DNA from 4 places in the Alteromonas sp. P256 genome. Region 3 is predicted to be linked to each of the others. Evidence: predicted binding sites of a transcription regulator. Region 3 holds the regulator's gene; each other region holds the start of a gene.

Region 1 (5,782 bases), on a different contig from region 3:
AAACAATTTCCTTAAGCGGTGCTGAGTAAATTCCATTTTCCGTGGATGACGCAATCCATATATCGTGACAATCGTCTTCCATCAAAGCTCGCTATTTCGTAATATGGACTCTCCATTTCAAAAGCCTTCCTGACTTCACATTACGACTCTTGTTATCCGTTAGTCTAATATATGCTTTATTCGTGCCAAGTAGGTTTTTCGTATTTATTTTTTATAAATTATTGTTTTTATTAAGTTTGTTGTTTTTTTGGAGGGCGTTAGGTTCTGGCGGGGCAAGTTGAGTAAAATAGAGAGTGTAAATTTTTCTTAATGTTGTGTTGTTTTTTACACACGGCTTAAGCGCATATTACCTTATTCCTTCCGGTTGTTTTAGCTTGGTAGAGAGCGGCCTCTACCTTTTCAAGTATTGAAGAGGATGTTGCTTGAATTTGTAATAGGAGAAAACTTAATTGATAAAACGCACCCTAGTCTGTTTATCAAACGTCACAGTCGTTATGCCTCAAAAATATAGGTGTGTGATAGCGTTCGCTTTTTCACACACATCTTTATATCATCCTCGCTTAACCCGCTGTTTTTAAGAATTTGGCGCGCTATGGACTTAGACGGCATGGTGCTGTGCTCGTCTAATAAAGTATCAAGGGCTTTCATTACATATCTTGGCGTAGGCATGGCGTTTCACCATTTGCGTTGAACAAATTTTAAACGCCTTAGTAAGCAGATTTGATCACCCTCATGTTGGTTATGTGTTGCGGTTTTTTTAGGAGAAACCTTGTTTGAATATTTTTTATGAACTCATAACAGCAGGTGGTGCACTGAGCACTTTAAGCGCTACTTTGCTTATAGTGGCTTCATTTTTTACCTCCTTGATTACAGCATCTTTGGGAATAGGCGGTGGCGTTCTGCTATTAGCTATTCTAGCCTCAACCTTGCCATTAACTGCGCTTATTCCAGTTCATGGCTTGGTTCAGCTTGGCTCAAACGGGAATAGAGCGTTAATGACCCGCACGCATGTCGATAAGCAAATCGTCATGTACTTTAGTTTTGGTGCCTTATTAGGTGGCATTTTGGCATCATTTATTGTTGTGCAGCTTCCTTTGGTGTTTATTCAGTTTGCGGTTTCTGGGTTTATCCTTTTTATGGTGTGGGGAAAGAAACCTAAAGCGCATGAACTATCTCCCATTGGGCGCAGCATTGCAGGGTTTATTACCACAATCATCTCAATGTTTGTGGGTGCAACAGGGCCTTTAGTTGCTGCATTTGTCCATCGTAGTGTTGCCGACAAAATGCGTATTACCGCAACACTCGCAACCTGTATGACTATTCAACATGCGTTGAAAGCATTCGTTTTTCTCTTTGTGGGGTTTTCTTTCGGTCAGTGGGGCGGTGTTATTGTTGCCATGATTGCAAGTGGCGCATTAGGTACGTTTGTTGGGTTACGAATGCTCAAACGCGTGCCAAACGAAACCTTCAATTGGTTGTTCAAAGCCGTTATTACCTTACTTGCATTTAGGTTGCTATGGCAGGCGTTACAAAATTTGGCATAGCTTGAAGAAAGAGAACAAGCAGCTAATTTCCCGTTTTTTTTAACACTGCGATTCTACAAAGCGCCTCTTTACGTGAGGCGCTTTGTAATCTGCTAGATTAAAACTGATACCGCAGTGAAATTTGCCACTCTCGACCTGGGTTCGGCACAGGCTCTCCTACGGCCACAACTTCTTGCGCTACGCGATTTACGCCAGCGGTGTGAGGCGCATAAAACTTATCGAAGATATTGTTCACTTGCGTAGTTAGCTGAACCTTAGGATGCAGCTGCCATTGTGCAGAGAGGTGCAGCAGTCCATAGCCCGCTGTGTCTCTCTCATTCTGTAAGCTTGAGGTATGGCTCTGTCTTCCAACAAGTTCTGAGGTTAAGCCCAATAAGACAGGGGTGCTTAATAGCTCTGTGTCCCAGTCAAATGAGGTCATTAGGCGCTCAGGGGCTATTCTAAATAAAGCATCATCAATATCGTCGCGATTACCGTGTTGTATACTCAATACCGACTTGAGTGAAACCGTGTCCGAAAGCTGTCCGTAAACAGTAACATCGGCCCCCGTTATCACTGCGTCAGTGTTGCTCCACATAAAGGGGGCCTGCCCAGACATCATGGTGGAAAACATGTTTGCGGCCATGTTCGAAGAGGGCGAGCCGGCAATATAATTCTCTATTTCTTGATAAAATAAACGGGGTGAGATTTGCCACGATGCCGTGGTGTAATCGATGCCTATTTCAAATTGCCGTGCAGTTTCGTGTTCTAAATCAAGGTTGCCAATATAGTTAAATCCATCTGCTAGCCCGCCAGTAATACCAAGTGGAAGCCAAGTAAAACGCTCAAAAAACGTGGGCGCTCTATGTCTTCGCTTGCAAGAAGCTGTGCCTGTTGCATTGAAAACGCAGCAAGACCCAGTGCCAATGCATTTTGCATTAGCAATGATAAGCACAACAGCGTGGTAAGCGTAAAACGAATAATGATCTCGTCTCCCCAAATGTTTCGATTATCCTAGCGCTTTTTGCGGGAAGCCGTCTATAGGCAAATGATAAAACTGAGTTAGGGCTGGTTCAAAACATAAGCTTAAGAGAAAGCTCCTTTTATTTTGATATTTGTCTTTTGGAGTTTCCGATAAAGTGTTCTCACGCTTACGTCTAAGGCTTCAGCGAGTTCTTCTACACTGCCAGTATAATTACGACAAACCTGCTTTAGATAATCTGCTTCAGCGTGCTCAAGTGTCATAATATCTTCTTTTAAGAGTGCGTCTGAATTTGCGACAGCGTGTGTAGTAAATGTGCTGTCAAATAAACCGTTAATTGCACGGTTGAATGTATTATCGGTGCTGATATTCGTAGCGCTACCAGTAGGACTATCAGTAACTTCGTCAAAAATAGATTCAGGCAGGTCGTGCTCACGAATTGTTGTTTCATTCGCAAGCAGCGCTGCCTGCTCAATAATATTTTTTAACTCTCTAATATTGCCGGGAAAGGAATAAGTGGAAAGGCGGTTTAACACCGTTTTGTGAAGGCGTTTCTTCTCTGCTAGCGCCGATAAAATATGCGTAGCTAACATTGGAATGTCGTCAGGGCGCTCTCGCAGGGCCGGCAGCTGAATGGGAAACCCTGCTATTCGGTAATAAAGATCTTGTCTAAATTCGCCACGCTGAACCATTGCTTTTATGTTTTTGTGAGACGCACAAACAAGTCGGAAGTTCGCTTTTTTTACAGTCGTGCTGCCCACTGGGCGGTAGGTTTGAGTTTCGAATAAGCGCAGTAATTTCACCTGCATGGCTAATGGTACGTCACCAATTTCATCAAAAAACAATGTGCCGCCCTCAGCGGCTTCAACCAGCCCCTTTTTACTTGAAGACGCACCAGTGAAAGCGCCTTTTTCGTAACCAAAGAGCTCGCTTTCAAATAACGCATCAGACAGCCCTGTGCATTCAATCACAACAAAAGGCTTGTTGGCACGGTAACTTGCAGAGTGCAAAGCTTGTGATACAAGCTCTTTTCCCGTTCCGGTTTCACCTTGTAAAAGTACACAAATATCTGATTTTGCCGCACGGTTAATTTTGTTCAGCATGGCTTTAAACGCGTCAGACTCACCAATCATTTTACCGGGGGACGGGCTATTCGACGCAAATGTCAGCTTATCCAATATTTCCAGGTAGCCTAATAGTTCCCCCGCGCTACCGAATATTGGCCGCATGAGGATGTCGCAATAGCTTTGGCCTTCATTGGTGGCGTGAATGTGCACCGCATTCGCGGCCCTGCCTGTTTTTTTACTTTCCTGCATTGGACAGGTTTCACCGCATTCATTACATGGTTTGTTGTTTCGATGAGACACGTGATAGCAAGTGCTGAAACCTAATTTTATATCAACGGGATAGGTGTCCCGATACGGTTTATTAACGGCTTCAATAACGTAGTTAGGGCTAATAAAAATAGCAGGCTTATCAATGGCGTTAATCATGGCTTGAATAATAGAGATATTCATATCGCACTCACAAAGTACATTAGCTAATCCTAATTTATTATTCCAAATACTATCACGTTGGCACGTTGCTTGTTTATCAAACGCAGAACCTTTGCTGTTAAGGCAGCCTTTTCACCGCTGGAATACGTTGAAATAGTGCGAAAACACTGAGGAATTTAACAAACACTCAACACCTAAGGTTGGCAAGATGAATCCCTACTCATTTGACAATATCGCGACAAGTATAAGTACTAGCAAAAAAACGTCTCTGCGCAAAGCGCTTGTGATCATCAGTGCCTTCGCTTGCACTACGGTCATACTGGCCTCAGGGACGGCAAATGCAACACAGAAACCGGCTTCACCAGACCATTTAGAAGGCATTCGCATGGAAGCCAGAGGTCATGCAAAAGCCCTCGGAGGCGAGCTGAAAGCAAGGCTGCAGCAAGCAATTAAACGCGGTGGCTTAGAGGCCGGCGTAGCAGAGTGTAAACTGGTGGCAGAGCCCATAGCAAAGTCGTTAAGTAACGAGGGTTGGACAGTAGGTAGAACCGCATTAAAAGTACGAAATCCTAACAATACCGCAGATGACTGGGAACAAACCCAACTAGCTCACTTTGCTGAGCAGCTATCACAAAAACTGCCAGGCCCTTTAGAAGCAATGCATGTGGATGAGCAGACAGGAGAAGTGCGATATATGAAGGCTATTCAAACTGGCCAAGTATGCACAGCGTGCCATGGCAATAATATCGCGCCCGACGTTTACCGTACCATCAAAGACGCATACCCCAACGACGAGGCCACCGGATTTGATGTTGGAAGTTTAAGAGGTGCCTTTTCTCTTACCTATTTGCCACCCAAGCCACAAGCAGAATAGTTGCCCGCATTCATGCTCATGTTGTGTCAGATTTGTCATTTAACTGTCAAATTTGGCACTTTTGATCTCGTCAGTCACTTGCGTTAGATCAAAACCCTTCCTTTTCCTCCATGCAATAATTTTTATCACGGTATATCAGTTTGCTCGTTGCTTTTACAGCAGGTGAGATTTGCTGCTAGCTGTTAAATGCATTAAGCCAATTATTTTAACCAATGCCAGGTGCGAGCTGCGCACCTAAGATACGAGGGAGATGACCCATGAGCGATACGTTAATAGAACTATCGCGGTGGCAATTTGCGTTAACCGCAATGTTCCACTTTATATTTGTACCCCTAACCTTGGGGCTTAGCTTTTTGCTTGCCATTATGGAGTCGGTCTATGTCATGACCGGTAAAGAAATATACAAACAAATGACTCAGTTTTGGGGCAAGTTGTTTGGTATTAATTTCGCTATTGGCGTGGCGACAGGCCTTACCATGGAATTTCAGTTTGGAATGAATTGGTCATATTATTCTCATTACGTGGGTGATATTTTTGGTGCTCCCCTTGCCATCGAAGGATTAATGGCGTTTTTTCTAGAGTCGACTTTTGTAGGTCTCTTTTTCTTTGGTTGGGACAAAATGTCTAAGGTGAAACACCTTATGGCAACGTGGCTGGTAGCCATTGGCTCAAATTTCTCTGCACTGTGGATTTTAATTGCTAACGGCTGGATGCAGTACCCAGTAGGCGCAGAGTTTAACTTTGAAGCTATGCGCATGGAAATGACGAGCTTCGCTGAGGTTATTTTCAATCCTGTGGCGCAAGTTAAGTTTGTGCATACGGTTTCAGCAGGATACGTCACCGGCGCAATCTTTGTATTGGCCATCTCTAGTTACTACCTACTCAATCACAAGCATATTGCATTTGC
Region 2 (5,782 bases), on a different contig from region 3:
GCAACCGACGCTGTCCTGCCACAAGAATTGCATCTCTCAATGTAGCTTGCTTACTCCGCTCTATGTCAATTCTATCGAGTAATACGATTGCATTATTAATAATAATTCCAGCAAGAGACAGCAGCCCCAAAATAACCATAAAACCAAAAGGGCTTTGGGTCACAAATAACCCCAACGCAGCTCCTGCGGTTAATAAAGGAATTGTCATAACGATAATAATTGGACGAATGAAACCATTAAACTGAGCAATAAGCAGTAAGAATACAACACCTAAGGCCATAGGAACGTTTGCTGCTAGCGCGGCTTTACCCTTTGCAGAATCGGTAATAATGCCATCAAATTCCACGCTATGCCCATCGGCAAGTGTTTCTTCAATCTGTTTGAAAATGGGTAGCACCGTTGGCGCCAAATCTTCTGCTGATTGTAGAGTGGGACGTGCCTCCACGGTTACAGTTCGACTAAAGTCCTCCCTTTGTATTGCGCCATATTGACTTTCTACAACCAGTGAAGCCACTTGAGACAACATTATTTCAGGGTCTCCTTGGGGATTAACATTAATTCGCTTTAGCGTATCTATCGAGCGCCTCTCACCCTTTTGGCCAATAGCAACAAGTGGTATCTCGTCATCTCCCTCAATCAGGCTCCCTATTGAGTTTCCACGATAGAACATAGACAACGCTGAAAAGATATCTTGAGTCGAAATACCCGCACGTCGCGCTTTTACGTTATTTATTTTCACTCGAATTTGAGGAGTGGGGTTTTCCCAATCCTGCCACGCATCAATCACACCCGGTATTGAAGCGATTTTTTGTTGTAGCTGTAAACCTTTCTGATATACGTGCTCTGCGTCTGGTCCTTTAATTTGAGCATGAATAATGCCAGGGTCTGATGGACCAAGAAACATGTCAGTAGCTCGTATCTGCACAGAGGGAAAATTATCGGCAAACGTACGTCGTATATCAGACAATGCCTGTTGCATTTGAGTTTCTTGGTTTACCGATAGCACCATGAACGCTTTATTATCGGCTGGATCAAGTGGTGCAAGCGACAGCACAAAACGCGGCCCGCCGTAACCTGTATACGCAACAGCGTTTTCTATAAATTGCAGTGAATCATTTGTTTGAATTAAATTAAAAACCTCATTTACATATTGGTTTGTTGTTGTCAGCGAGGTTTGTGTCGGAAAATCTAAAGTGAGCAGAACTTGCTTTCTATCGCTGCTAGGAAAAAACTCTGCTGGTGCGTTGCTAATGCCATAAATCCCTATAAAAAATACACAAATTAACGCAGCACCAGTCGGAAGTTTATTATTCAAACAGCGATTTAGCAGCGTTGCGTAATGTCTCTCTATTTTGACGAAGACGGTTGAGTTAGTATTCTTTTTTTGCGGCAATGATTTGCTTTCAGTTACCGGCTGTTGCATATATTTCTTACATAAAATTGGGGTAACCATCATTGCTAAGAGCCAAGAACTCAATAGTGATATCAAGATCACTAGGGAAATAGAGCGCGTATACTCACCCGCCGAATGTGCTGCCAGCATAAGCGGTAAGAAAAATAAAACAGTGGTGAGTGTTGAGGATAAAAGAGGAAGTGAAAGCTCTTCGCCTGTTTTCTCAAGGGCGTCTGATTTACTTGAACCCTCTTCTAGCTTTCGTTTAAAGTTTTCGGCGATAACAATACCATTATCAACTAAGAGCCCAAGCGAAATAACCATTGTAGCCAGCGACATTCGCTCAAGCGGAATACCCCAAATCCCCATAACTGCGAGGGTTACTAGCATTACACTTGGAACTATTGTACCCACTATTAACCCCACCCGTATTCCGAGAAAGAAAACGACTACGGCAAGTACAATAACCAAAGTTTGTAATACGTTTGTTGTAACACCAAATACGGCTTTTTCGACTTGTTCTGCTTGATACGTGATGATGTGCAATGACGTTCCTGCTGGCAAACTGTCGCGCATCAAGTCCAGTTTATCTAATAGCCTTGGAGCAAATTTCAACACTCTGAAGCCATCTAGCATAGTAATGGAAAAAACGATGGCTTGCTGTCCGTTGAAAAACGCTGAACGCGAGGGCGGTGAAACAGCTTGACGACTAACGTTGGCAATACTTTTGAGCGCAACGGTGTCGTTGGAGTTTGGCAATTGAATAGGCTTATTTCGAATGTCGTCAACCGTTTCGGTGGTACTATCAATAACAACCGAAAAACCATTATTGGGTTTATCAACGGGCACTCCCTGCTTTAACAGTAACTGTGTTGATAGCTGTGATAAAACCTGTGATAGCGGCATTCCTAATTTAGACAACGCTAAACTCGAAAACTCAATTGTAATTTGCTCTGTCTGCACGCCATGTAAGTCAACTGTTTTAACACCGTCTACTGTGTACAGTTGATCTTGAATATGATGGGCATATTGTTGTTTTTCATACATACTGTAGTCTTTACCCACCAGCGCAAATGTCATTACTGCGACGTCACCAAAGTCATCATTGATAACAGGCTGCATTGTGCCTTGAGGTAGTTGAGGGTACACCTCGTCAACTTTTTCGCGCAAATCATCCCACACTTGATCAAGTTCAAATAGGTGATCGTAGGCTTTTGCGTGAATAATAGACACGCCGTTGCGACTAGTACTTCTTATCTCTTCTATCTTAGAAACTTTGCGAATAGCTTGTTCTAGCTTTTTAGTTACCAGTAGTTCCATTTGCTGAGCGTCAAGCCCCGGAAATTTTGTAGTTACCACAGCCTCACGAATTGTGATTTTAGGATCCTCTTGTGCCGGCAATGTAAAATAACTGTAAATCCCCATCGCCATCAGTAAACCAAGAACAGTGAATACAAACGGCGGATATTTATTTGCCAAAGTCGTGATATTCATAGCGTGCCCTTATTCATTAATTAGTTCAGGGCGATTAACCCCAGCGTGCACGGTTTGACCATTAGACAAATACTTAACGCCTCTACTCACAACCCATTGCCCTTCTTTAAGTTCGCCAGAAACAAAAACGCCCTCTTCATTAAAGTCACCAATTTTTATTGCCACCTGCTCAAGACGCTGCTCCTGCTCATCAATTCTAAACAGGTAGGCTTCCCCTTTTGGCATGATGAGATAGCTTCCATGTGGAATAAACCACCGAAAACCTGTATTTGAAGGTGTGATAGAGATAGACACCGTGGCACTTAAGCCGTCGATAGCATTTCTCAAGACGTCGTTGGTTACAAAGGTCGTTCTGTAAGTAGTTAATTGTGAATTATTTGCAGTAATTTCTTGTAAAGTAACATCGAGGGTATCGATGGAAAGTGCCGGAACACTTGCCACGTGATGTGAGCCGATAGCTAAATGTGTTGCTAGGCTCTCGTCAATAAGCACTTCAATTTGAGAGCGAGTATCTTGACGCAATATACGCACAATGGGTTGCAACGCGCCAACTTGCTCTTGGGGTTCTACCAACACCTCAGAAACGACACTATCGTAAGGTACAGTAATAATAGTATCGTCAAGCTGCTGTTGAGCACTTAAAAGAGCCGATTCGGCATTTGATACAGCATTGCTGTTTATGCAAAGACAGCTTTTAAGCGTCAAATAATTTTACACCCTAAAAGGAAAATCAAATTAAGCCATTGTTTTATAATTAAAAATAAAACTGGCACGTTTATTTCTTGTCATGCACTAAATAGTGCAGTCAGCGCGGCCATGTTGAAAATCGCTCAGCTGATAACTCGATCAGGTGATTTCTTTTTTGTTGTTGAAGCAATAGCTTTATAAGAGGTAGTCATGACAATTTTGCGTTTAACCTTTCTAAGCGTACTATTGGTTTTTTCACACGTTTCTTTCGCGTCTTTGGTTTTGATTGGCCAACCAGATGAATACGAAAAACTTTTCTTTTCAGAAGTAAAGGTTGATGAGAATTTATCGACTGGCGCTACTGCAGGTAAAGACGTGTTCTTGTCCCAAGGGCAACAGTGGGGTAATAATACATCACGTGATTTGTTCTGGAAAAATGTCAGTAGTACAGACACATTTTCGCATCAATTTACGTGGTCATTGAGCCGTTCCAATTTAGTCACTACTTTTATTTTAGATGACTTAGTGTTAACTCACACGTCCAATGAGGGTGTTTGGAACACCGTGGGTATTTGGATGAATGTTAGTGGTTTTGATGGCATGTTTTCTTCTTCAAGCCTCACTTTTTCGGTAGATGGGCTTAATTTTGGTGTAAACCGAGATAACAAAAAGACGTTTTACTTACAGAACGACAGTGGTATGGAGTTTAGCACCATTGGTGGCACTGCAACCTTTAATTGGGAGCTTGACCCCAATTATTCTGGCACAAATTTTAAGCCAAATGGTCGCGTAATGTTCTCAGTAAAAGCGCTTGAAACCCAGACAGTTTCAGAGCCTAGCGCACTTGCTTTGATACTTGTTGGTGGCGCAGTGCTACTGCGCAGGCGCCAAGTAAGAGCAAAAAGCAACAACCACTGCTAAATCGTGGTGAATCGTTGCTTTTATTGCGTCGCTCGGATATTGCACGGGCGACGTTACTCACACCGTAAACCAGTTCAACGTTTAAGGTGCTTTTATTGGCACCTTATTCACCTTCCATCAACCTTGCCCATTTTCTTCAGCGTTCAATCGTAAATTTTATAAAGCGAATACCAAATGCCGTTGAGTTAATTTGGCTCTGCCCTCATTTATTTCTGTGCTACTCTGCTCGCCGACATTCAATTCACGCAATATATACGGTTAAAAGGGCACGTGTTCACATGGTTTCATGGGTTAAATTGGGTACAGCTAGAATTCCAAATGATGGTGGCGAGTTAACCTTTTCTCAGCGAGATCAGCAATTTAGTATTAGGCTTTCTGGAATTCGTGGCGAATTGATGAATAGCCGCGTATTCAATTCAGAGAAAGAGTTATCTCAAATGGGATGTGCTCACCTTAAAACAACACCAAACGCACACGTTTTAGTGGGCGGTTTAGGCATGGGGTACACACTAAAAGCGGCCTTAAACGAAGTTACGCCGAGCTCAAAGGTTACTGTTGCCGAGCTCATTCCTGAAGTTGTTGAATGGAACAAAGGCCCCCTTGGCAACTGCGCTAAAAACCCACTTCAAGACCCTAGAACGAATGTTGTCGTTGGTGATGTTAAACACCTTTTAAATACGGGAAAGCCAACGTTTGATGCAATATTACTCGATGTGGACAATGGACCTGAAGGCCTAACGCACTCTGACAATAACTGGATATATTCAATAGACGGTTTAAAAGAAATCTATAATGTGCTTCAACCTGGCGGTATGCTTGCCATATGGTCAGCTGGGCCTGATTATTTGTTTTCCGTGCGTTTAAAAAATGCAGGCTACAAAGTGTCTACTCGTATTGCCAGAGCTCGCAAAGGAAAAGGAAGTAAGCACACTATTTTCCTAGCTAAAAAAACTCTGGATTGAAGCTTAAATGCGCTAAGCCACAACGATGTTCATTACCATCTGTCGCTTACGGCATATCTTTTATCAGCTATATCTTACAGCTGTCTCTGAAGAGTATGCCTTTCATTCACCTCTGGTATTGCTTTCAAGATACCCTGCCGGTTACTAAAAACACCGTTGTGAGCCAAGTAAAAAAGCGTGACGAGATAAAAAATGTTTCGGTAATTTTTTCATAATAGCGCGTGATCTGCATGATTAAGCGCTGGTACTAACCAGTAGACATTTAACCTAAACATAGCTTGAGAGCTCCTCTCACTAGGGCCAGCAGCGTTTATGTTATTCACAC
Region 3 (5,782 bases):
TAATTGGCAAACGTAAAATATCCCGCACAAATGGTGCAATACTTTTAGCCTGCTTCGTAGGCTATCAATTTTGGCTGTTCGGATAATGACTGATAAACAAAACGACTACATTACCTCTGCAAAACGTGTCATCGACATTGAGGCTCGTGCAATTGACAACTTAGCACAGCGACTGGACGAGAGTTTTGTCGCTGCCTGCGAAATGCTCTACGCCTGCTCTGGCAAGGTGGTAGTTAGCGGCATGGGCAAGTCGGGGCATATTGGCAATAAGATAGCCGCCACGTTGGCAAGCACTGGCACCCCAGCTTTTTTCATGCACCCAGGTGAAGCGAATCATGGCGACTTGGGAATGCTCAGTAAAAACGATGTGCTTGTAGCCATTTCAAATTCAGGCGAAACCGGCGAGTTAGTGAATTTGCTGCCGGTTGTAAAACGTCTTGGCGTTAAAGTCATCGCCATGACCAACAGTGTTTCCAGTACGCTAGGTCAGTACGCCGATGTAGTACTGAACATCAGTGTGGAACAGGAAGCCTGCTCCTTAGGATTAGCGCCAACTACAAGCACTACCGCTACATTAGTGATGGGCGATGCCCTATCGGTGGCATTACTCGACAAGAAAGGATTTACCTCCGACGACTTTGCGCTATCACACCCAGGGGGCTCCCTTGGGCGAAAACTACTGTTAAAAGTCAGTGATATTATGTTGACCGGCAGTGATATTCCGCTAATAGCACCCACAGCAACCGTTGCCCAAGCGCTACTTGAAATATCGCAAAAAGGCTTAGGCATGACCGGTATTGTGAATGAATCCGGTAAGCTAACGGGCGTATTCACCGACGGCGACCTTCGCCGTATTCTTGATGCTAGGGTTGACCTTCATGAGGCAACCGTGAGTGACGTAATGACCCAAGGCGGCAAAACAACCTCAGCCGACCAACTTGCCGTTGAAGCGCTTAATGTTATGGAGAGTTTTAAAATAAGTGCATTGATGGTGCTTGACGATAATGACCATCCAGTCGGCGCGTTTAATATGCATATGCTATTAAAAGCAGGAGTACTGTAAATGAACAAGAAACAGGACACGACAACCACGCTGTACACCGAACTCAATACGGACTTATTTGATGCACTAGCCAATATTAAACTGTTGGTGTGTGATGTTGACGGTGTTTTTTCAGACGGACGGATTTATCTTGGAAATGACGGTGAGGAATTAAAAGCCTTTCACACTCGCGACGGGTACGGCGTTAAAGCACTTGTCAGTCATAACATTGATGTTGCGGTGATTACCGGTAGACGCTCAGCTATTGTTGACAACAGAATGAAGGCACTACAGGTAGCGCATATTATTCAAGGCGAAGAGAACAAGTTCGACGCGTTAAAACAGCTTATGGGCCGCCTTGAATTATCACCTGAACACGTCGCCGCTGTTGGTGATGATATGCCTGATACCGGCATGTTTAAACACGCGAGCGTTAAAATAGCCGTTGCCGACTCACACCCCTATGTTGTGAAACAAGCAAATTGGATCACCACCCTACCGGGCGGTTATGGCGCAGTGAGAGAGATAAGTGACACGATTTTGCAGGCGCAAGGCGTAAGCAACGGTATCTTCGGGGCCAGCGTATGAATCAATTCGGTTTCAACCGTCTTGGCATAAGTATTTCGGCGCTATTTATTTTAGCCATGCTGATGTACATTCCTACCTGGATGGAGGAAGGCCCAGTATTAGAAACGTCTGAAGGACTGGATGCGTTAAAGCCTGCTTATAAAGCCAAAAACTTAACCACAACCCTTTATAACAATGAAGGGCAACTGAACCATAAAGTTTTCGCTTCTTCCATGGAGCATTACGACCAGCTTGGCTTTGTTTCTTTCGACCGGCCAAACTACACTCTCTATACGAATGATGCAGGTTCACCGTGGGTCGTGACAGCGCAAGAGGGAACCTTGTATAACAATGAATTAATACAATTAGAAAACAATGTGACAATTGAAAACCAAAGTCAGGACGACTTTGTAAAGTCAATTACCACTGAATACATTCAAATTAATTTGAATAACAAGCAGATGACGTCAGATCAACCCGTAGAAATACGCGGCATGCAATATGTTATTCAAAGTAACGGATTCAACGCAAACCTGCGCACCCAAAATTATGAGCTTATCGACCATGTACAAACTACGTATTCTCCTAGCAACTAGTGCGCTGCTAGTGCTATGCACTAGCCCTGCATTAAGTAATGAAAATGATTTTACGCTGCCTATCGAGATTGGCTCTAACTCCCAGTTCATCGATGGTAAAAATAAGACAGCGCTATATAAAAACAACGTACTTATTACTCAAGGTTCGCTTATCATCGAGGCTGACGAAGTTGAAGTTATTGCCTCACAAGGAAGCGGCCGCGAGATTTTTGTTGCTCGTGGAAACCCGGCCAGCTATTCGCAAGAACTTGAAGACGGTAACCCTGTATCTGCAAGGGCGAACGAGATACGGTATGAAGTGGCTAAGCGCACTATTTCTCTTACCGGAAACGCAGAACTTAAACAGGATACAAGCCAAGTTAAAGGCAACAGCATTACCTTTGATATGATCACCGAACAACTGCTAGCCACAGGTGGTGCTGATGATGCTAGTGGACGCGTTACTACCGTATTTACGCCTGAGTCTATTCGCAAAGCGAACGACGAGACCAGCGAAAATGATAACGGTAACGATAATGACGGTAGCAATGGTGACGGCAACAACGACGGCAAAAGCGAGCAGTAACGATGGCAACTCTTAGTGCAAAGAACCTTGCTAAGGCATACAAATCACGACAGGTAGTGATTGATGTTAGCCTGTCAGTCTCTACCGGGCAAATTGTTGGGTTGTTGGGGCCTAACGGCGCCGGCAAAACCACAACCTTTTACATGATTGTAGGGTTGGTTCCCTCAGATAAAGGCCAAATATCTATTGATGATAATGAATTAACTCATCAGCCTATGCATGAGCGTGCAAGAGGCGGTATTGGCTATTTACCACAAGAAGCGTCCATTTTTCGAAAGCTCACTGTGCATGAAAATATTATGGCGATTTTACAAACCAGAAAGGATTTAAATTCACAGCAGCAGGAAGAAGAAGCCGATGCGCTACTTGATGAATTTAATATCAACCATATACGTAATAGTATGGGCATGAGTCTTTCCGGTGGAGAACGTCGCCGAGTAGAAATAGCACGAGCATTAGCAGCAAAACCTGAATTTATTTTGCTTGATGAACCTTTTGCTGGTGTTGATCCCATATCAGTTAATGATATAAAGAAGATAATACAGCACTTGCGCGACAGAGGGTTGGGTATACTCATTACCGACCACAACGTTCGAGAAACATTGGATGTCTGTGAAAAGGCGTACATCGTAAGTCATGGTGAACTTATTGCGCAAGGAACGGCGGAACAGGTTTTAAGTAATCAAAAAGTAAGGGATGTATACCTAGGCGAACAATTCAGGCTATAGTTATTGTGTGTAACCTAATTGTCATTTTTCATAAGCGCTCAGGTATATTCACTCAAGAGCATTAAAATAAGATATAGATGAAACCATCTTTACAGTTAAAATTTAGTCAACAACTAACGATGACTCCACAGTTGCAGCAGGCAATCAAGCTGCTGCAGCTGTCTACACTCGATCTTCAACAGGAGATTCAGGAGGCCCTCGACTCAAACCCTCTGTTAGAAGTAGAAGAAGGTAATGACGAGCCTCAGGCAGAAAAAAACAATATGGATAATGACGATAGCCAAATCGAAGCTACCGCGTCAGCGTCCAGCGACACACTAGAGTCGGGTGATGCTTTAGAAAAGAACGACTTACCCGATGAACTGCCAATTGATAGCACCTGGGACGAATATTACTCAGCCTCTTCAGCGCCTGCGCCTGGCCCGTCAAATAACGATGATGACCACGTTTTCCAAGGCGAAACCACTGACGACATTCAAACTCATCTGCTTTGGCAGATGCGTTTAACTCCTTTTTCTGATATCGACAGAGCTATCGCTGTTGCCATTATCGACTCGATTGACGAGTCCGGTTATTTAACCGCTACGCTAGATGAGATATTAGAAGCGGTAAATTTTGAAGATATCGAAACAGAAAATGTTGAAGAAGAAATCGAATTAGATGAAGTTGAGTGTGTACTGAAACGCATTCAAATGTTTGACCCTATCGGTTCTGGCTCTCGCTCTCCGCAAGAGTGTTTAATGGTGCAGCTGCGCCAGTTTGCTGACGACACGCCTTGGTTAGATGAAGCGAGAAGACTCATTGAGGACTATTCTGACCTGCTCAGTAGCAAAGATTATAGAACCCTTATGCGCAAGAGCCGCTTGAAGGAAGATGAACTGCGCGAGGCAATGCGTTTACTTCAAACCTTGAATCCTCGCCCAGGTAGTGCTTTAGTTACTAAAGAGCCTGAGTATGTTATTCCAGATGTATCGGTGGCGAAGAAAAACGGTCGCTGGACTGTTGAACTCAACCCCGACAGCTTGCCTAAGCTAGGTGTAAATCAGCAATACGCAGCAATGAGTCGAAAGGCGAAGAACAGCAGTGACTCTCAGTTTATTCGTTCTCATATGCAAGAAGCTAAATGGTTTATAAAGAGTTTAGAGTCTAGAAACGATACTTTAATGAAAGTAGCTAACTGTATCGTTCAGCAGCAAATGGGATTTTTTGAGCACGGACCAGAAATGATGAAACCAATGGTGCTCAATGATGTCGCAGAAATGGTGGATATGCACGAATCCACAATATCGCGAGTAACGACTCAGAAGTATATGCATACGCCGCGCGGTATTTACGAATTGAAGTATTTCTTTTCTAGTCATGTAGCAACCGAGTCTGGCGGCGAGTGTTCGTCAACGGCTATTCGTGCGTTAATAAAGAAATTGGTAGCAGCAGAAACGCCAAGCAAACCATTAAGCGATAGCAAAATTGCTTTATTGTTGGCAGAGCAAGGCATAAAAGTCGCTCGGCGGACAATAGCAAAATACCGGGAGTCTTTATCGATACCCCCGTCTAACCAACGCAAAAGCCTTATCTAAAGGCGTTATATTAAAAAGGAAGACGAAATATGCAAATCAACCTAACTGGTCATCATGTGGAAATCACCGATTCTTTGCGTAATTATGTCGATACGAAGTTTAGTAAACTTGAGCGTCACTTTGATCACATTTCTAATGTGCATGTCATCCTGAACGTAGAAAAAATAAATCAAAAAGCAGAAGCTACGATGCACTTAAGTGGTGCCGAAGTATTTGCATCCTCAGAAAATACCGATATGTATGCAGCGATTGACAGCATGGTCGATAAACTCGACAGGCAGGTGATCAAGCATAAGGAAAAACTGAAAAAGCATTAATAGATAATTAAGTATGGATATTAAAGCCATCGTAAGCCTGGACCGCACCGAGTGTGCGGTTCAGTGCAATAGCAAGAAGCGAATATTAGAGATCATTTCCGATATTGCTGCCCAAGACAATACCGACATTGACCAAGTCACCGTGTTGAATAGTCTTCTATCTAGAGAGCGGATGGGCAGTACAGGAATAGGTAACGGTATAGCGCTCCCTCATGGTCGTTTAGCGGGTTTAGAACACGTTATGGCCATTATTGTAACCTGCATTCCAGCGATTAATTTTGACGCTCTCGATGAAAAGCCTGTCGATATATTTTTTGCACTGCTAGTGCCTGAAGAACAGACAGAGGGACATTTACAAACCTTAGCGACAGTGGCTGGTAAGCTGAGCGA
Region 4 (5,782 bases), 250 kb from region 3:
GCTCTGTGCGCTCGCGGACATACCCAGGCGTATTTACATTGGCAATGTTGTTACTGGTGGTCTGAAGAAGCTTGCCACTGGCATTAACGCCACTGGTTGCAAGAGAAAATAAGTCAACTGAACTCATGGTGTTTGCCTCCCCTATCTCTGCGGAATCAGCGCATTAAGTCTATCGCTGTTGTAAACAGACATGATCTTATTGGCGTAATGTGGGTCGGTTGCATAACCTGCGTTCTGCAATGCTTGGGTATACTCTGTGGCGTTACCTGCAGCTTTCACTGCGTCACTGTAGCGTGGCTGCGTAGCAATAAATCGTACATAGTCCTCCATTGCATCTTCAATAGAGCTGTATGCTCTAAACGCTGCTTTTTGTTTCTGGGGAACCAAACCGTTGAATTCAAGCGTGTCAACAACGGCCTGCTCTCCTTTCCACTCGCTATTTGCTTTTATTCCAAATAGGTTGTGGGAGCTTTTACCGTCGGCTGAGTGAATAACAAATTTCCCCCAACCTGTTTCAACCGCAGCTTGCGACACTATCGCTTTTGCATCCATTCCATACTTTTCAGCTATTTTTTCAGCATGTGGCATAAGTGACTCAACAAATTGCTCAGGACTATCGAACATCGCTTCCTTATGAGCACTTTTGCTGCCCATAGAGTGTGAGGATAACGCTACATCTTGTGCCTGAGATATGGACTCAGCGCGGTGTTGATTAAGCGAAGATAAATTGCCGTCGCTGCGTATCACGCTGGCTGGCGTGTAGCTTTCTTCGGTTTGGCCAAGCTGCTTCACAATCACATCGGCAAGACCCATCCCGCCGCCAGCAGTCAAATCCGTGGCTAGTTGTTGGTCGTGCATATCGCGATAAAACTTTACTTGCTGTGAATTAAACGGGCTGTCTTCGTCGGCTAATGCGTCTTGAGCTTTACGCATGGACTTAAGCATCATCTGTACAAAAATCGCTTCGAACTGCTCTGCTGCTTCTTGCAATACAGTCTCATCGCCCGACGCTATGGCCTCGCGCATCTTGTTGATGCTGCCCATATCGTGAACGTTGCGCGCCATATCAAGCTGGCCTTTTGTGCTAAGTGCGTCCATTACCGTAAGCCCCTAAATAATAACCAGTTCGCCGCGTAACGCGCCGGCCTGCCTTAATGCCTCAAGGATTGCCATTAGATCGCCTGGTGCCGCGCCTACTTCATTTACTGCACGCACTAGTTGGTCAAGTGTTACACCTGGCTCAAACTTAAACATTCGACTGTCTGCTAAATCTACGTCAACGATAGATTGCGTAGTAACCGCTGTTTCGCCGTCTGCAAAAGCGTTTGGCTGGGCAACCTGCTGGTTCTCTGAAATAGTGACAGTTAGCCCTCCATGCGTTATCGCGGCAGGAAGAAGACGTACCTCGCTGCCGATGACAATAGTGCCGGTCCTGCTGTTAATAACGACACGAGCAGGGGCTTCGGCAGGCGTAAATTCAAAGTTTTCTAGTGTGGCGAGAAAGCCTACACGCTGTCCTGCATCTCGGGGAGCCGATACTCGAACAGAGGCAGCATCAATGGGTGTAGCAATGACATAGCCATTTTCTGGTTGCGCACCTAAGCGTTCATTGATAGTGTCTGCCAGCGATTTCGCTGTAGTAAAATCAGGATAGTGAAGGTTAAGCGTCAGCGTATCGCCGTTTGCAAAACCACTTGGCACTTCTCTTTCTACCATGGCGCCGTTTGGAATACGTCCTACCGTAGGTGTGTTAACCACAATTCGCGAGCCATCGCCACCTTCAGCACCAAAACCACTGACCACCAAACTTCCTTGGGCCACAGCATATACCTCGCCGTTTACCCCGCGAAGAAAGGTTTGTAGTAGAGAGCCGCCTTGAAGGCTTTTCGCCTCACCCACAGAAGAAACGGTAACATCAATTGTTTGACCGGGCTTGCTAAATGCAGGAAGCTCGGCATGCACTGCAACGGCCGCAACATTTCGAACATTTGGGCGAATATTAGGGTCCATCCTAATACCAAAATTGGCGAGCATGGTTCTAAAGCTTTGTTCAGTAAACGGATTCTGCTCGCCTGTTCCGGGTAAACCAACCACTAGCCCATAACCTATCAATTGGTTAGAACGCACACCTTGAATAGATGCTACGTCTTTGATCCTTTGAGCATTGGCTGCGCCTGAAAGGCATAAAGCAACAAATAAACATGTTAAAGCACGCATAAGAAACCCCATCATTTATAGCGGCCACCAAGTAGAAGAGAAGAATTTACCTAGCCATCCCTTCTCTTGTGCATTGGCGAATGATCCAGTACCGCTATATTGAATGCGCGCATTTGCTATACGCGTAGATTCAACCTGATTGTCTGGGTCGATATCGAGCGGTCGAACTATTCCAGTTAACCGAATATATTCATCGCCGTGATTTAAGGTCATCCACTTCTCACCCCGCACCACAAGATTGCTGTTTGGTAAAACATCCACAACGGTGACAGAGATACTTCCCTGAAGGCTGTTTGTTTGGTTAGCTGCAGCATCACCGGCAAAATCGTTTGAGCCATCAATGCCAAGCTGTATGGATTCACGACCTATATTTACCGCGTTACCACCTAACCCAATAATAGGGTCAAGCTCGGCAGAAGTTTCTCTTGATGTAGTCGTGTTTGCAGACTTAGTTGCCGCCGTATTTTCACTAAGCGTAACGGTGATGATGTCACCCACTTGACGCGCAGTGACATCAGAGTAAAGGCTTCTTGCTAAATGACCGCGAAATAATGAACCGTCCTCAATGATCGTTTCTCTGGGATAATCAGGAATGATTGGCGCATAAAAAGGATCGTTTGCCTGTACCGGTGTATCAGGCGTACTCTCGCACCCTGTGACAACTGATAAAGCAACTAGCGCAGTAAAAAAATAACCGAAACGATACATAGTAAACACTCCTACAGCTGCTGAATGACTTGACCCAGCATTTGGTCAACTGATGAGATAACTTTGGAGTTCATTTCGTAAAGTCGCTGACTTTCAATCAAATTAACGAGCTCTTCCGTTACGTTGACGTTCGATGTTTCCAGCGCGCCCTGTGCTAACATTCCTAGTCCTTGAAGACCTGGAACACCTCGATTTGGGAATCCGCTAGACACGGTTTCTGAATACAAATTCTGACCAATCGGCTGCAGGCCTGTTGGGTTAACAAAATCGGCAATATTAATTTGCCCTAACTGCTGAGGCTGTGCCTGCCCTCGAACGCTAACACTCACCTGTCCATCCTGAGAAATGGTAATTTGCTGAGCGTCTGGCGGTATCGCAATTTGTGGCTGAAGTAAATAACCCGCGCCAGAGGTTACTATTTGCCCTTGGTCGTTTAAACTGAATTGGCCATTTCGGGTATATGCCGTAGTGCCATCTGGCTGTAAAATCTCAAAGTAGCCGCGCCCTTGAATAGATAAATCAAGTGCGTTGTCAGTGGTTAGCAGATTGCCTTGAGTGTGGGCTTTTTGCGTAGACACTACTTTCGAACCAGAGCCCAGCATAAGGCCTGAAGGCAGCTCAGTATCTGCAGACGACCTGCCGCCCGGTTGGTTGATGTTTTGATAGAGCAAATCTTCAAATACGGCGCGATCTTTCTTAAAACCTACCGTTGAGGCATTCGCTAAGTTGTTAGAAACCACAGCCACGTCAGTTTGAGCGGCATCTAATCCGGTTTTACTAATCCACAATGCTGGATGCATGTTAACCTCCAAACAACACGACGATACGTATTGCTGTTAAAGAAAAATATTAAATAAAAATTGAAATTTGCTATTACAAAATTCTCAACATCGAATTGCCGCGGGTATCGAGCTCTTCAGCTTGCTTCATGACTTTTACCTGTAACTCGTAATGACGCTGAAGGCTTATCATATCTACCATTTCTTCAACGGCGTTTACGTTAGAGCCTTCGAGCATGCCCGACATCACTTTTACATTAGCTGATGGGTCTGCCACCGAGCGGTCTTTCATATGAAATAAACCATCAGTGCCACGCTCCATATCTGAATAGTTAGGGCTTACTAGCTTTAATCTGCCAACCGTTTCTATCACATTAGCCGGTGCGCCAACTTGTCTCATTGACAGTGTTCCGTCCGCAGCAATGGTCAGGTTATCGAGAGGCACTGGCAAAAAAAGCGGACCGTTATCCCCTAGCACTGCGCGACCGTTAACATCTGTCAAAATTCCGTCGGTGCTTAATTTAAAGTTTCCGTTGCGTGAATAGGCTTCTTGACCGTCGTCGCCCTGAACAGCAAACCAACCGTCTCCTTGAATTGCCACATCTAAATCACGGTCTGTTTTAATCATAGGACCAGATTCGTAGTTATTAGACGGGCTTTCAGTCATTGAAAAAACACGGGTAGGCAAACCTTCGCCGTAAGCCGGCATTGCTCGCGCTTGCTCTAGCTGAGCTCTAAATCCTGTCGTTTGGGCGTTGGCCAAGTTATTCGAGCGAATACCTGTCGCCATAAGGTCTTGAGACGCACCGCTTGCTGCAATATAGAGAAGTTTATCCATGACTGACTTTTGACTCTGTTCAAACCATATACAGAGATTGCAAAGGTAGTGCCAGAATGGTGGGAGTTAGAGGGATGATTTTGACTAGGGTAAGGGTGCAGAGCTAAAATTATGATTTTAAAAAGTAAAAAGCCGCAGATTGTATCTGCGGCTTTGATTTTACGAGCTCTATTCTTCCGCGCTAAGCTACTTAGCCTATCGAATATTCAAGATAGTCTGGTTAAGTGAGTTATTCACTTCCAGAGCTCGAGAGTTGGCCTGGAAGTTACGTTGAGCGATGATCATATCGATAAGCTCAGTGGTTAAGTTAACGTTGGCTTGCTCTAATGATGACGAGTTTATCTCACCGTAGGTGCCAGTAGTTGCCTCACCAGCAAGAGCCTCACCCGATAAGATACTTTCTTTCCATTGAGTGCCACTTTCCTGAGTCAAACCTTGCTCGTTAGAGAACCTGACTAGCGCAACACGAACAATGGGCTCAGACGTACCATTTGAGAAGGTTGCTCTTACCAATCCATCCGGCCCGATATCAATTCCGGTTAATCGGCCTACCGGCAAACCATCTTGTTCTAATGAGGTTACTTCAAATGCAGATGCAAACTGAGTTGGTTCGTTTGGTGTAGCGTTATTAACGTCTAGATTAAAATCAATACTGATTTGCTGAGTTGGATCAGAACCGTTAGCTAAAATAGTAGGACCAAGGGCTTCAGTCTGCATTTTAAAGTCTAACGTGGGAAGCCCATCTGGTGTTTGCATTCCGTTAAAGTCACCGCCTTGAGAGAATAACAGCTTTGAGGCCGTTACTGCATTTCCGGTATTTCCGCCAACAGAGTGTACCGCTGTAGCCGGGTCGGTATCAGCGCCTGTCGAATCTGTCATATCTACTAAGGTATCATCAACAGCGGTGGCCACGTACCATTCGTTGTCGGCAGTAGGAGCATTATCTTTGATAAAGTAATACGTCATCACATGACTGTCACCCAGTGAATCATAAACAGTAACCGACGTTGCTGCGTTGTAAGTCAATGGATCTTCTGGGTCAAAGTCCTGCGGGTCTAGTCCCGAATCTCCGGCAGGTAGATTCATTCGAATATCCACCTCAGAGGTTTGTTGAGGCGAACCAGATGAATCAGGAATTCGAACTGGCTCTGTGGTACTTAACGCAACTGATGCACTGGTGCCATCGTTGTTTACGGGGAAGCCCATCAAGTTATCGCCGTTGCTATTTACAACGAAATTA

Evidence for each region. Region 3 encodes sigma-54, which starts transcription at its own class of promoters, with help from an activator protein. Its sites were predicted from a motif close to GTTGGCACGNNNNTNGNNT; they were not measured.
Region 1: a site for sigma-54 is predicted at 4,079-4,097, ahead of V7R39_RS11740 (Tll0287-like domain-containing protein). Genes of this name have one in related genera too.
Region 2: a site for sigma-54 is predicted at 3,653-3,671, ahead of V7R39_RS04420 (PEP-CTERM sorting domain-containing protein). Genes of this name have one in related genera too.
Region 4: a site for sigma-54 is predicted at 4,580-4,598, ahead of flgF (flagellar basal-body rod protein FlgF). Genes of this name have one in related genera too.

What each region holds. Positions count from the first base shown of each region.
Region 1 covers NZ_JAZETM010000006.1:249,260-255,041, forward strand. The annotation lists gene V7R39_RS11720 (hypothetical protein) at 493-669, opposite strand; gene V7R39_RS11725 (sulfite exporter TauE/SafE family protein) at 774-1,544, shown strand; gene V7R39_RS11730 (TonB-dependent receptor) at 1,642-2,523, opposite strand; gene V7R39_RS11735 (sigma-54 interaction domain-containing protein) at 2,610-3,998, opposite strand; gene V7R39_RS11740 (Tll0287-like domain-containing protein) at 4,210-4,875, shown strand; gene V7R39_RS11745 (cytochrome ubiquinol oxidase subunit I) at 5,133-5,782, shown strand, end outside.
Region 2 covers NZ_JAZETM010000002.1:237,891-243,672, reverse strand. The annotation lists gene V7R39_RS04430 (efflux RND transporter permease subunit) at 1-2,887, opposite strand, end outside; gene V7R39_RS04425 (efflux RND transporter periplasmic adaptor subunit) at 2,897-3,592, opposite strand; gene V7R39_RS04420 (PEP-CTERM sorting domain-containing protein) at 3,785-4,495, shown strand; gene V7R39_RS04415 (spermidine synthase) at 4,774-5,457, shown strand.
Region 3 covers NZ_JAZETM010000001.1:549,327-555,108, forward strand. The annotation lists gene V7R39_RS02390 (calcium/sodium antiporter) at 1-86, shown strand, start outside; gene V7R39_RS02395 (KpsF/GutQ family sugar-phosphate isomerase) at 86-1,063, shown strand; gene kdsC (3-deoxy-manno-octulosonate-8-phosphatase KdsC) at 1,064-1,630, shown strand; gene lptC (LPS export ABC transporter periplasmic protein LptC) at 1,627-2,205, shown strand; gene lptA (lipopolysaccharide transport periplasmic protein LptA) at 2,174-2,770, shown strand; gene lptB (LPS export ABC transporter ATP-binding protein) at 2,773-3,498, shown strand; gene V7R39_RS02420 (RNA polymerase factor sigma-54) at 3,576-5,075, shown strand; gene hpf (ribosome hibernation promoting factor) at 5,105-5,392, shown strand; gene ptsN (PTS IIA-like nitrogen regulatory protein PtsN) at 5,406-5,782, shown strand, end outside.
Region 4 covers NZ_JAZETM010000001.1:302,664-308,445, forward strand. The annotation lists gene flgK (flagellar hook-associated protein FlgK) at 1-127, opposite strand, end outside; gene flgJ (flagellar assembly peptidoglycan hydrolase FlgJ) at 142-1,098, opposite strand; gene V7R39_RS01330 (flagellar basal body P-ring protein FlgI) at 1,111-2,217, opposite strand; gene flgH (flagellar basal body L-ring protein FlgH) at 2,233-2,925, opposite strand; gene flgG (flagellar basal-body rod protein FlgG) at 2,937-3,725, opposite strand; gene flgF (flagellar basal-body rod protein FlgF) at 3,799-4,542, opposite strand; gene flgE (flagellar hook protein FlgE) at 4,738-5,782, opposite strand, start outside.